3 linked regions of the Cytobacillus luteolus genome follow. The protein of the gene in region 2 interacts with the protein of the main gene of each other region in a pairwise test. Links are inferred from orthologs where the notes say so. Each region holds a gene or a part of one and is shown on either strand. Other genes may lie near its edges. The genes, in order: J2Z26_RS18955, J2Z26_RS07615 and sda.

Region 1 (3,096 bases), on a different replicon or contig from region 2:
CCACCACTGTTTGAGAGGCGGCTTTATAGAAATATCGTTTTGTTAATTATGCTTTTTGAGCAGAACCAAATTCACGCATTTTGCCTTTTACAGTTTCTCTAATTGCATCTCTAGCTGGGCCTAAGAATTTACGTGGATCGTATTCATTCGGCTTTTCAGCTAAAACTTCACGAATAACTTTCGCAGATGAAATTTGATTTTCTGTATTTACATTAATTTTTGCAGTACCTAATGAAATGGCTTTTTGGATGTCTTTTGTTGGAATTCCTGTTCCTCCGTGTAACACTAGAGGAATACCTGTTAATTCCATAACTTCCTTCATGCGATCAAATCCTAAGTTCGGTTCACCTTTGTAAGGCCCATGTACTGAACCTAATGCTGGTGCAAAGCAATCTACACCTGTTTCGCGAACTAGTTGATCACACTCTGATGGAATTGCATATGCTGCTTCTGCATCGTCAACGATTAAGTCATCTTCTTGACCACCAATACGACCAAGTTCTGCTTCTACAGATACACCATGAATGTGTGCTAATTCAACTACTTTTTTAGTGATTGCGATATTTTCTTCAAGTGGATGGTGAGACCCGTCTATCATAACTGATGTAAATCCAGCATGAATTGCCTCAGCACATTTTTCAAAACTTGAACCATGGTCTAGGTGGATTGCAACTGGAACTGTCACTTTATAATCCTCCATAAGTGCTTTAACCATAGCAACAACTGTTTTGAAACCGCCCATATAACGAGCTGCCCCTTCAGATACACCACAGATAACTGGTGAGTTTTCCTCTTGAGCTGCTTGTAAAATTGCTTGAGTAAATTCTAGGTTATTTAGATTGAATTGACCAACTGCATATCCCTCTGCTTTTGCTTTGTTAAGCATTTCTGTCATTGAAACTAAAGGCATGACTTTATCCTCCTTATGTACGTATACTTACCTGTTCCCAAAGTTCCTATTTAGTAGGATTACCCTTGACGATAAATGATATGTATCTTTAAAGAGGTAGTTGATAATTACCTCTTAAGGTAAAAACTTTAGGTTATTTACAGTACATAGCATATCAACTAAAAAAAGAATGCGCAATAACTATAAAAACGCTCTAAATCATTGAAACCACGCTATTCTTATGTGTAAGCTCTTACATTGATTTATGAATTTTTTGCGACATCAGTTTTAAGTTACCTTGATAATAGTTTGTTAAATGGCTCATAGGTGTTATTCGCTAGAATCCACTCGCTTTCCGCGGGAGGAATATTGAAAAAGCCATACTGCCGGCTTTTTCAAAGGACGATTCCTCTTCGGGCAGTCCGGGAGCCTCCTCGGCGCTTTGCGCCTGTGGGGTCTCCCGTTGACGTGCTACTCCCGCAGGAGTCTCGTCGATTCTAGCGAATAACCAACTCAACATATGTTAATTTGCTTCATATACTTTAAAGTTTGTATGTAGCTAGTAAAACTATGACCCAACCTTAACATGCTTTTTAACAGCTGCACGAATTTCGTCAATGTCGAAAGGTTTTGCGAAGTGAGTAATGGCTCCTAGATCTTTCGCTTCTTGAATCATGTCTAGCTCGCCATAGGCAGTCATAATAATTACTCGAATTTCCTGATTAATTGCTTTTAATCGCTTTAAAATTTCAATTCCATCCATTCCAGGAATTTTCATATCAAGTAAAACAAGATCAGGAGAATGCTTCTCTACGATATCAATAGCCTGATATCCATTAGCCGCTTGAAATGTTGTATATCCTTCTTTTTGAAATACTTCATTTAGTAAGATACGAATTCCATACTGATCGTCCACAATTAAAATTTTCTCCGTCATCTGTCACAACACCTCTAAAGTTTATTTTATTATTAATAAGAATTTCATTGTTTAAGTAAAAACGGTGATACATCATATTTTCATTAGCATTATCTATCATCTTTGTATTCTACTAAACCTTCTCACATTCCTCCTTTTTTTGACAAGAGGTTATCGACAAATTACTTCCTAATTCGTTTTTTTTCGATTTATTTATATAATAGAGGTAGAAAATGTGAAGAAAGGAGTCGAATTATTATGTTGAAAATTTTCACAACACAGCTTCAAGGCTTGTTTACAAAAATACATGACAAAGAACTATTGTCGATTGAGGATGGAGCAAGACTATTAGCACAAGCTGCCATTGGCGAAGGTATCATTTACATACACGGTTTTGCTGAAATGGAGGCCGTTACTCTTGAAGCCACAATCGGACAGGAGCCAATGATATCCGCAGCACGACTTATAGACGATACTAAACAGATGGCTGAAGTTAGTCCTGTCGATCGAGTTCTGCTTGTCACCCGTTTTTCAACAGATGAGGATGCAATTGAATTGGCACAAACCCTTACAACTAAGGGGATTGAAGTTGTTGCAATCTCTGCTCTAGTACCGAATAGTGAAGGTCCATCTCTAGATAAAATTGTGGATATTTATATTGATTCAAAGTTAGGTAAACCGCTCATTCCAGATGATGATGGCAACCGTTTTGGTTTTCCTTCCATCATCACAGCACTTTATGCCTACTATGGGCTAGCCTTTTCTATTAAAGAGATGGTTGAAGAATACTTGGAAGAAGAGGAAGAAGAATAAAGTAAAAAATCCTAGTGCAGCCTGTGCACTAGGATTTTCAATTTAAAGTTGCTCTGAATGAACCAGTGAAGCACGGATAAATTCACGGAACAAAGGCTGTGGTCTTGTTGGGCGTGATTTGAACTCTGGGTGGAATTGTGATGCTACAAACCAAGGGTGGTCCTTAAGTTCAATAATTTCAACTAATCGACCATCTGGGCTTGTACCAGAGAAAATAAATCCTTTTGCTTCCATAGCTTGACGATAATAGTTGTTAAACTCATAGCGATGGCGGTGACGCTCATACACCACTTCATCTTGATAAGCTTCAAACGCTTTTGTACCTTCTTCTAGTTTGCAAGGGAATACCCCAAGACGAAGTGTCCCGCCTAGATCTTCAATATCCTTTTGCTCAGGTAAAAGGTCAATAATTGGGTTTGTCGTCTCAGGATTGATTTCTGCAGAATGGGCATCTTTTAATCCAAGAACATTACGAGCA
Region 2 (3,144 bases):
GGTCCACCAATACAATGTTTCTTGCGCTTCATCAATAAGTCAGCAAGCTGCTATTGAAGCTTTAACAAACGGAATAGATGATGCCTCACCTATGAGGCTTGAGTATATGAAGCGTCTAGATTATGTATATAATCGTCTTGTAGCTATGAATATTGATGTTGTTAAACCAAATGGAGCTTTCTATCTATTCCCGTCTATTGAAAAATTTGGAATGTCATCATTTGATTTAGCTATGAAGCTTGTAAAAGAAGCTGGAATAGCCGTTGTACCAGGGAGTGCTTTCTCAACCTACGGTGAAGGCTATGTTCGTTTATCCTATGCCTACTCAATGGAAACACTAGAAAAAGCACTAGACCGATTAGAAACATTCGTAAAGACACATTCCTAAGAAACAACAAAAGCCATGACAGCATTCATGGCTTTTTTCTGTTTATATGTTAGATAAATTTTGATATATTGTGTTCCAGATGGTGAGTGGATTGTAGCGGAAGACACTTGACTCCTGCGGGAAATAGAGGAAAGGTCGAGACCCCGCAGACGGAACGTCGAGGAGGCTCGACTTCCTCCCCGATGGGAATCCGCCCTTGAAAAAGCCGGCAGTTGGGCTTTTTCATGATTCCCCGCGGAAAGCAAGTGCCTGCAGCGCAAAGGAACGGTCAAGATTCAGATTAAACAAAAACATTTTGTAAGAAAAGATTATTTGCCGATTTTTTGACTAAAGTATTTAGGTTAGTCTTCAAGCGGTAACGCAACTGTTATAGTTGTACCTTTATTCATCTCACTAGAAATTGTAATCGTTCCCTGATGATTTTCAATAATTTTAAAACTAACCATAAGTCCTAGACCTGTACCTTTTTCTTTTGTCGTGTAAAAAGGTTCACCAATACGTTTTACAATGTGTTCTGGAATTCCAACACCTTCATCCATAACAGAGATACTAATCTGTTTATCTAAAACTTCAGTCGAGATTGTAATTACTCCACCATTAGGCATTGCATCAATCGCATTCTTGATAAGATTAATAAACACCTGCTTTATTTGGTTTTCATCACACATTATTATAGATTCTGTTTTCATAAAGGACAAATTCAATTGAATATTATTCATAATCGCTTGTGTTTCAAGTAATGTCATTACATCTTTAATAAGTATTTCAATATTTGTTCTCTTAAACCTTATTTCTGTAGGCTTTGATAAAACCAACAGTTCACTTAGAATCGCTTCAATCCGATTTAATTCAGATTCTACTATATCAAAATATTGCTGTTGTTGGTCCGTTTTTATGAGTTGGAAAAATCCTTTTATAGCGGTCAATGGATTTCTTATTTCATGTGCAATTCCTGCTGCTAACTGTCCTGCAATTGAAAGTTTTTCAGACTTGAGCATTAGTTCTTCGGCTTGTTTTCGTTCTGTAATATCACGAATAATCACTTGAATGGCCGGCTCGCCAAAATACGTTGTAGGAATGAATATTTGCTCAGAGTAAAGTTCCTTTCCTGAAGCTGTATACCAGGTTTGTTTACTCTTTTTTTCTTTCTTTTCCGAGAGGACAAGATCTATCATTTCATCAATTTTCGAATGCTCCTCTAAATGAAGATATTTATAAATACTTGTTCCTAGCATCTCTGTATAACTTCCAGCCTCGAACATTTTTACACCAGATTCATTAATAAATACCCACCGGTTGTCATATACCACCGCTATTGTATCAATAGAGTTATGGATTATGTTTTGATATCGTTCTCTACTTTTTTGAAGGATTCCTTGAAAGTTTTTTCGAGAAGAGATATCGTCTAATACAAAATACTCAAAAAGATGCCCTTGCAGTGTTACTGAAGACAGTCGTACATCTACATCAATAATTGAATGGTCTAATCTTTGCCATTTTTCCTCAATAACACCCACTGTGTAACCGTCATGAATGGACTTTAACCTTTTCTCTATAACAATATGAAAGGGTACAAGTGCGAACTGATAGATGTCTAGTCCAATAATGTCTTCTTTCTTTCTAGCACCTAACAATCGTCTTGATGCTTCATTAACATACACAATTCTTCCATTATCGGCTAGGATAATAGCATAAGGGGTAACCTCCACTAAAGAAAATGAATCTTCCTTAGTAAAGAGCAACTCAGTCTCCTCTTTTTTACTAGTCGACAGAAGCTCTAGTGTAGGTTTACTTCTTAATGTATCTTGATTATTTACAGTTATTTGTAATAAAATTTCTTCCGCGTTAGATGAGCGGGACTTTTTAACTAGGTCTATTTTACTATCAACCCATAAGTATGTTTTATCCTTATGAAGGATCCTGAATGTGCAAGGTTCATGAGTTGTTTCATTAAAAAAATAACTTTCTACTAAAAATTGGTCATCCTCATGGATAAAGCTTTTAATATATGTACCAATTAACTCACTTTGGGAGAATCCTAGAATTTCCTCACAGTTTGAGGATATATAAAGAACTTTACCACTTGAATTAACAGATAATACTAGATGCACAAATGAAATATCATTTACTGTTTCATTTACAAAAGAATGATTGGTTGAGAAAGCTCCTGTTTCTGGTTTCATTGGTAGAATATATCCCCCCTTAATAAGGTGATCAGTAGAAAACCTATGATTCACTTTTTTAGCTGCAAATTCATCTACTTCTACCTTAATTTAGAAATATTATTCAAGCTATAGGAATTAATGCTTAATTTAAAAGGAATTTTTTGGAACAAAGCAAAAACTAGGTACTATGACCTAGTTTGCTTGATAATATTATGTTAATCTTTCAGCTCTTTGGGTCATAAATAATGATTTTGGATTATGCAGAAAGAGTTTATCTATCGTAGTCTCTGAAACTCCCTTTTCGCGTAATTGTGGGATAATTGACTCAAATAGATAGGTTGGATGCCAGTTCGCCATTATCTCAACAAGTGGCTCTGGAAGAACTGGTGGTCGACCTAGCCACACATTTACAGTGTCATGAGAAAGCATTATACGATCTTCATAGCCATCATTAAGTAATTTTAGTAAGATTTCAATTCTCTCTGTATCAAAAGGTGTTCCAACCATTCCTTGGATACCAAAGCGATCAAGTGCGATATTTACCCCGTATTCTAATGTTTCTTTATGATAGGAAGGGTTTGTATTCCCACA
Region 3 (3,091 bases), on a different replicon or contig from region 2:
TCTGAACGTCTAAATGAATTAATGGAAAATGCACAAAGAACAGCTTATTGTGATGCACTAGATCAATATCACCCATCATTCTGGGCTTCAAAAATGCATTTCTATATCACAGGCGTTCCTTTCTATAACTTCCCGTATACGTTTGGCTACCTATTCTCACTAGGTATCTATGCTAAAGCACTTGAAGAAGGTACAGATTACGAAGAAAAATACATTGCACTATTAAAAGACACTGCTAGCATGACAGTCGAAGACCTAGCCCAAAAACACCTAGGAGTAGACCTAACCCAACCAGAATTCTGGGACAAAGCAGTCAAACTATCAATAAAAGACGTAGAAGAATTCTTATCACTCACAAACTAATTACGGAAAGCACTTATCTTAAGTTGATAAGTGCTTTTTTTATATGGCTAATTAAAGTCAATGTTAATTTTAACACTATGTTGATTTCAGCCGAAGGCACAAGACTCCTGCGGGAGCAGCGCGTCAAAGTGAGACCCCGCAGGAGCAACGCGACGAGGAGGCTCACGGACCGTCCGCGGAAAGCGAGTGCCTTCGGCTAAAATCAACAAGTAAGTGTGAAACCTACATATATAAAAAGGGGTATCAATTATACAGCCAATGAAATAATAATAGTAGACATCCAAGCTAAGTGTTATAATAGCACTCGTGGAAAAGTATACCTATCTGATTCAAGCCCTGTAGGAGGAAGATTCATTGCTTACATATGTTTATCGTTTCCTAATCGAATTAACAAATAACCGTTTCGTCTCCAATGCTCTAAAAAAGTTTGCTCAATCAAAATACAGTTCGTTTATCATACCTTCATTTGCATCCACCTATAAAATTAACCAAGATGAAATGGAAGGCACGTTGGATAACTATAATACCTTACATAGCTTTTTTATTCGAAAGCTTAAAGAAGGAAACAGACCAGTAGACCAATCATTAGACTCCATAGTAAGTCCGGTTGATGCTGTATTTGAAAAACATGGACTAATCACTGAAAAAAATATAATTGAAGTGAAAGCTAAACCCTATTCCGCTCGCGAGATGTTAGGAGATGACAACGCACTGCAAAAGTACATTGGTGGTACATTTGTCCTTCTCTATTTAAGTCCAAGTCACTACCATAGAATTCATAGCCCAACAACAGGAGTAATAACGAATCAATGGACTCTTGGTACCAAATCCTATCCGGTCAACAAACTAGGGTTAAAGTACGGAAAAGACCCTCTATCGAAAAATTATCGAACGATCACTGAGGTAAAGCAACCGGGTGGCCAGCATATGGCGATTGTAAAAGTGGGTGCGATGTTTGTAAATAGTATTGAAACAACTCATAAAAATGAGGCATTATCAAAAGGTGAAGAAATTGCGTATTTTACATTTGGATCAACAGTTGTTTTATTATTTGAAAAGAACAGTTTTCAGCCTTTAGCTACTCTAAAAGAGGGAACAGAAGTCAAAGTAGGAGAAAAGATTGGAACTATAAAAGAGCAATAAAAAAGAGCCAGTAAGTGGCTCTTTAAGATGATACTCTAATTCTATGTGATAAAGATCTACGTTTAATTTCTGTCTCAATCAAAAGGATGAAATCACTGCTCAGTCTTAATTCTCTTGCTTTAAAATATGATTCGATTAACAATTCATCAGATAATTTTCTCATAATGGCCTGCCACTTTTGGCAAGTCACCTCCTAAAATAATTATTGATATTAAAGGGGTAAATAAGTTCTAAAATCTATATAATGTAAATACAATAGTAGGTTATGTCATGCTTGTACCCTTACTCTATCATGAATAAACGTATAGAACAATCGTTCTGTTATCCACAGAAAAAAGTGGATAACCTGTTGATATGTTGTTGGTAAATCTTAGAAAACTATAATTATCAATATGGAAAATGTGTATAAGTTTATCCACAAGTGTTGAAACGGAAGGACTTTTGTCGAAAAATTTTTGTATTTTGTTAAAAATTCTTCTATTTTAGCCGAATATTGTCATATTTTTTGAAAGATATGAGTATTTTCGATATGATGTAATGCAGAATTACTAATAAAAAGACGAGGGTGTGTAACACAAGTGTTAAAACTATTTCTACCGGATGAACATGTGAAGAGTGTATTTGAAATATCACCTAAAAGCTTAGTGGAGCGTGGCATAAAAGGAATTATTACAGACTTAGATAACACATTAGTAGAGTGGGATCGTCCGAATGCTACGCCTAAGCTTATAAATTGGTTTAAAGAAATGAAAGATGAGGGAATCATGGTAACAATTGTTTCAAATAATAATGAGCAAAGGGTAAAGGACTTTTCTGATCCCCTAGAGATTCCCTTTATATTTGAAGCTAGAAAACCACTAATTCGTGCTTTTAAAAGGGCACAGATAAATATGAAACTAAAACCTGAAGAATTAGTTGTAATCGGTGACCAACTACTTACTGATGTTTTAGGAGGTAACCGAACTGGACTACACACAATATTAGTTGTACCTGTGGCACAAACAGATGGTTTTTTTACGAGAATAAATCGCAGAGTAGAACGCAGATTGCTGTCGTGGATGAAGCGTAAAGGTATGTTATATTGGGAGGAATAAAATTGGAATTACAGGATTATTCTTGTGTTGGATGTGGAATTAACATTCAAACTGAAGATAAAGAAGGAATTGGTTATGCACCTAAATCGGCATTAGAGAAAGATCAAATTATTTGTCAAAGGTGTTTTCGGTTAAAGCATTATAATGAAATTCAAGATGTACCATTAAATGATGATGACTTTTTAAAAATATTAAATGGTCTTGGTAATACTGATTCATTAATTGTGAAAATAGTTGATATATTTGACTTTAATGGTAGTTGGTTGCCTGGGTTACATCGATTTGTAGGTAAAAATAATATTATTCTCGTAGGGAATAAAGTAGATCTATTACCAAAATCAGTGAAACACAATAAGCTGATCAACTGGATGAAGCAATCCTCAAAGGAACTAGGTTTAAATCCTGTGGATGTGTATTTAGTTAGTGCTGCAAAAGGACAAGGGATTACAGAAATTGCAGAAGCAATTGAGCGCCATAGAAATGGAAAAGAT

The links.
Region 1: the proteins of J2Z26_RS07615 (region 2) and J2Z26_RS18955 interact in binary tests that used the Bacillus subtilis proteins (3 or more experiments, as listed by UniProt). The link is inferred for Cytobacillus luteolus from one-to-one orthologs.
Region 3: the proteins of J2Z26_RS07615 (region 2) and sda interact in binary tests that used the Bacillus subtilis proteins (3 or more experiments, as listed by UniProt). The link is inferred for Cytobacillus luteolus from one-to-one orthologs.

The regions. Positions count from the first base shown.
Region 1 is NZ_JAGGKM010000007.1:192,640-195,735, reverse strand. The notes cover bases 143-3,073. They hold J2Z26_RS18955 (response regulator), read right to left. Parts: upstream 1,827-3,073; coding sequence 1,458-1,826; downstream 143-1,457. Other genes in these bases: J2Z26_RS18945 (CTP synthase), read right to left, coding at 2,661-3,073; J2Z26_RS18950 (DUF2529 domain-containing protein), read left to right, coding at 2,064-2,618; J2Z26_RS18960 (class II fructose-bisphosphate aldolase), read right to left, coding at 143-910. Also shown: more of J2Z26_RS18960, read right to left, coding at 47-142; more of J2Z26_RS18945, read right to left, coding at 3,074-3,096. UniProt on the Bacillus subtilis protein: Key element in the phosphorelay regulating sporulation initiation. Phosphorylation of spo0B during sporulation initiation.
Region 2 is NZ_JAGGKM010000002.1:552,233-555,376, forward strand. What follows is about bases 151-3,129. They hold J2Z26_RS07615 (PAS domain S-box protein), read right to left. Parts: upstream 2,572-3,129; coding sequence 730-2,571; downstream 151-729. Other genes in these bases: J2Z26_RS07610 (aminotransferase A), read left to right, coding at 151-388; J2Z26_RS07620 (phosphotriesterase family protein), read right to left, coding at 2,764-3,129. Outside these bases: more of J2Z26_RS07610, read left to right, coding at 1-150; more of J2Z26_RS07620, read right to left, coding at 3,130-3,144. UniProt on the Bacillus subtilis protein: Phosphorylates the sporulation-regulatory proteins spo0A and spo0F. It also autophosphorylates in the presence of ATP.
Region 3 is NZ_JAGGKM010000004.1:123,095-126,185, reverse strand. Bases 100-3,025 are described here. They hold sda (sporulation histidine kinase inhibitor Sda), read right to left. Parts: upstream 1,670-3,025; coding sequence 1,529-1,669; downstream 100-1,528. Other genes in these bases: yqeH (ribosome biogenesis GTPase YqeH), read left to right, coding at 2,603-3,025; J2Z26_RS12675 (YqeG family HAD IIIA-type phosphatase), read left to right, coding at 2,085-2,600; J2Z26_RS12685 (phosphatidylserine decarboxylase), read left to right, coding at 718-1,506; J2Z26_RS12690 (M3 family oligoendopeptidase), read left to right, coding at 100-363. Outside these bases: more of J2Z26_RS12690, read left to right, coding at 1-99; more of yqeH, read left to right, coding at 3,026-3,091. UniProt on the Bacillus subtilis protein: Mediates a developmental checkpoint inhibiting initiation of sporulation (by preventing phosphorylation of spo0A) in response to defects in the replication initiation machinery.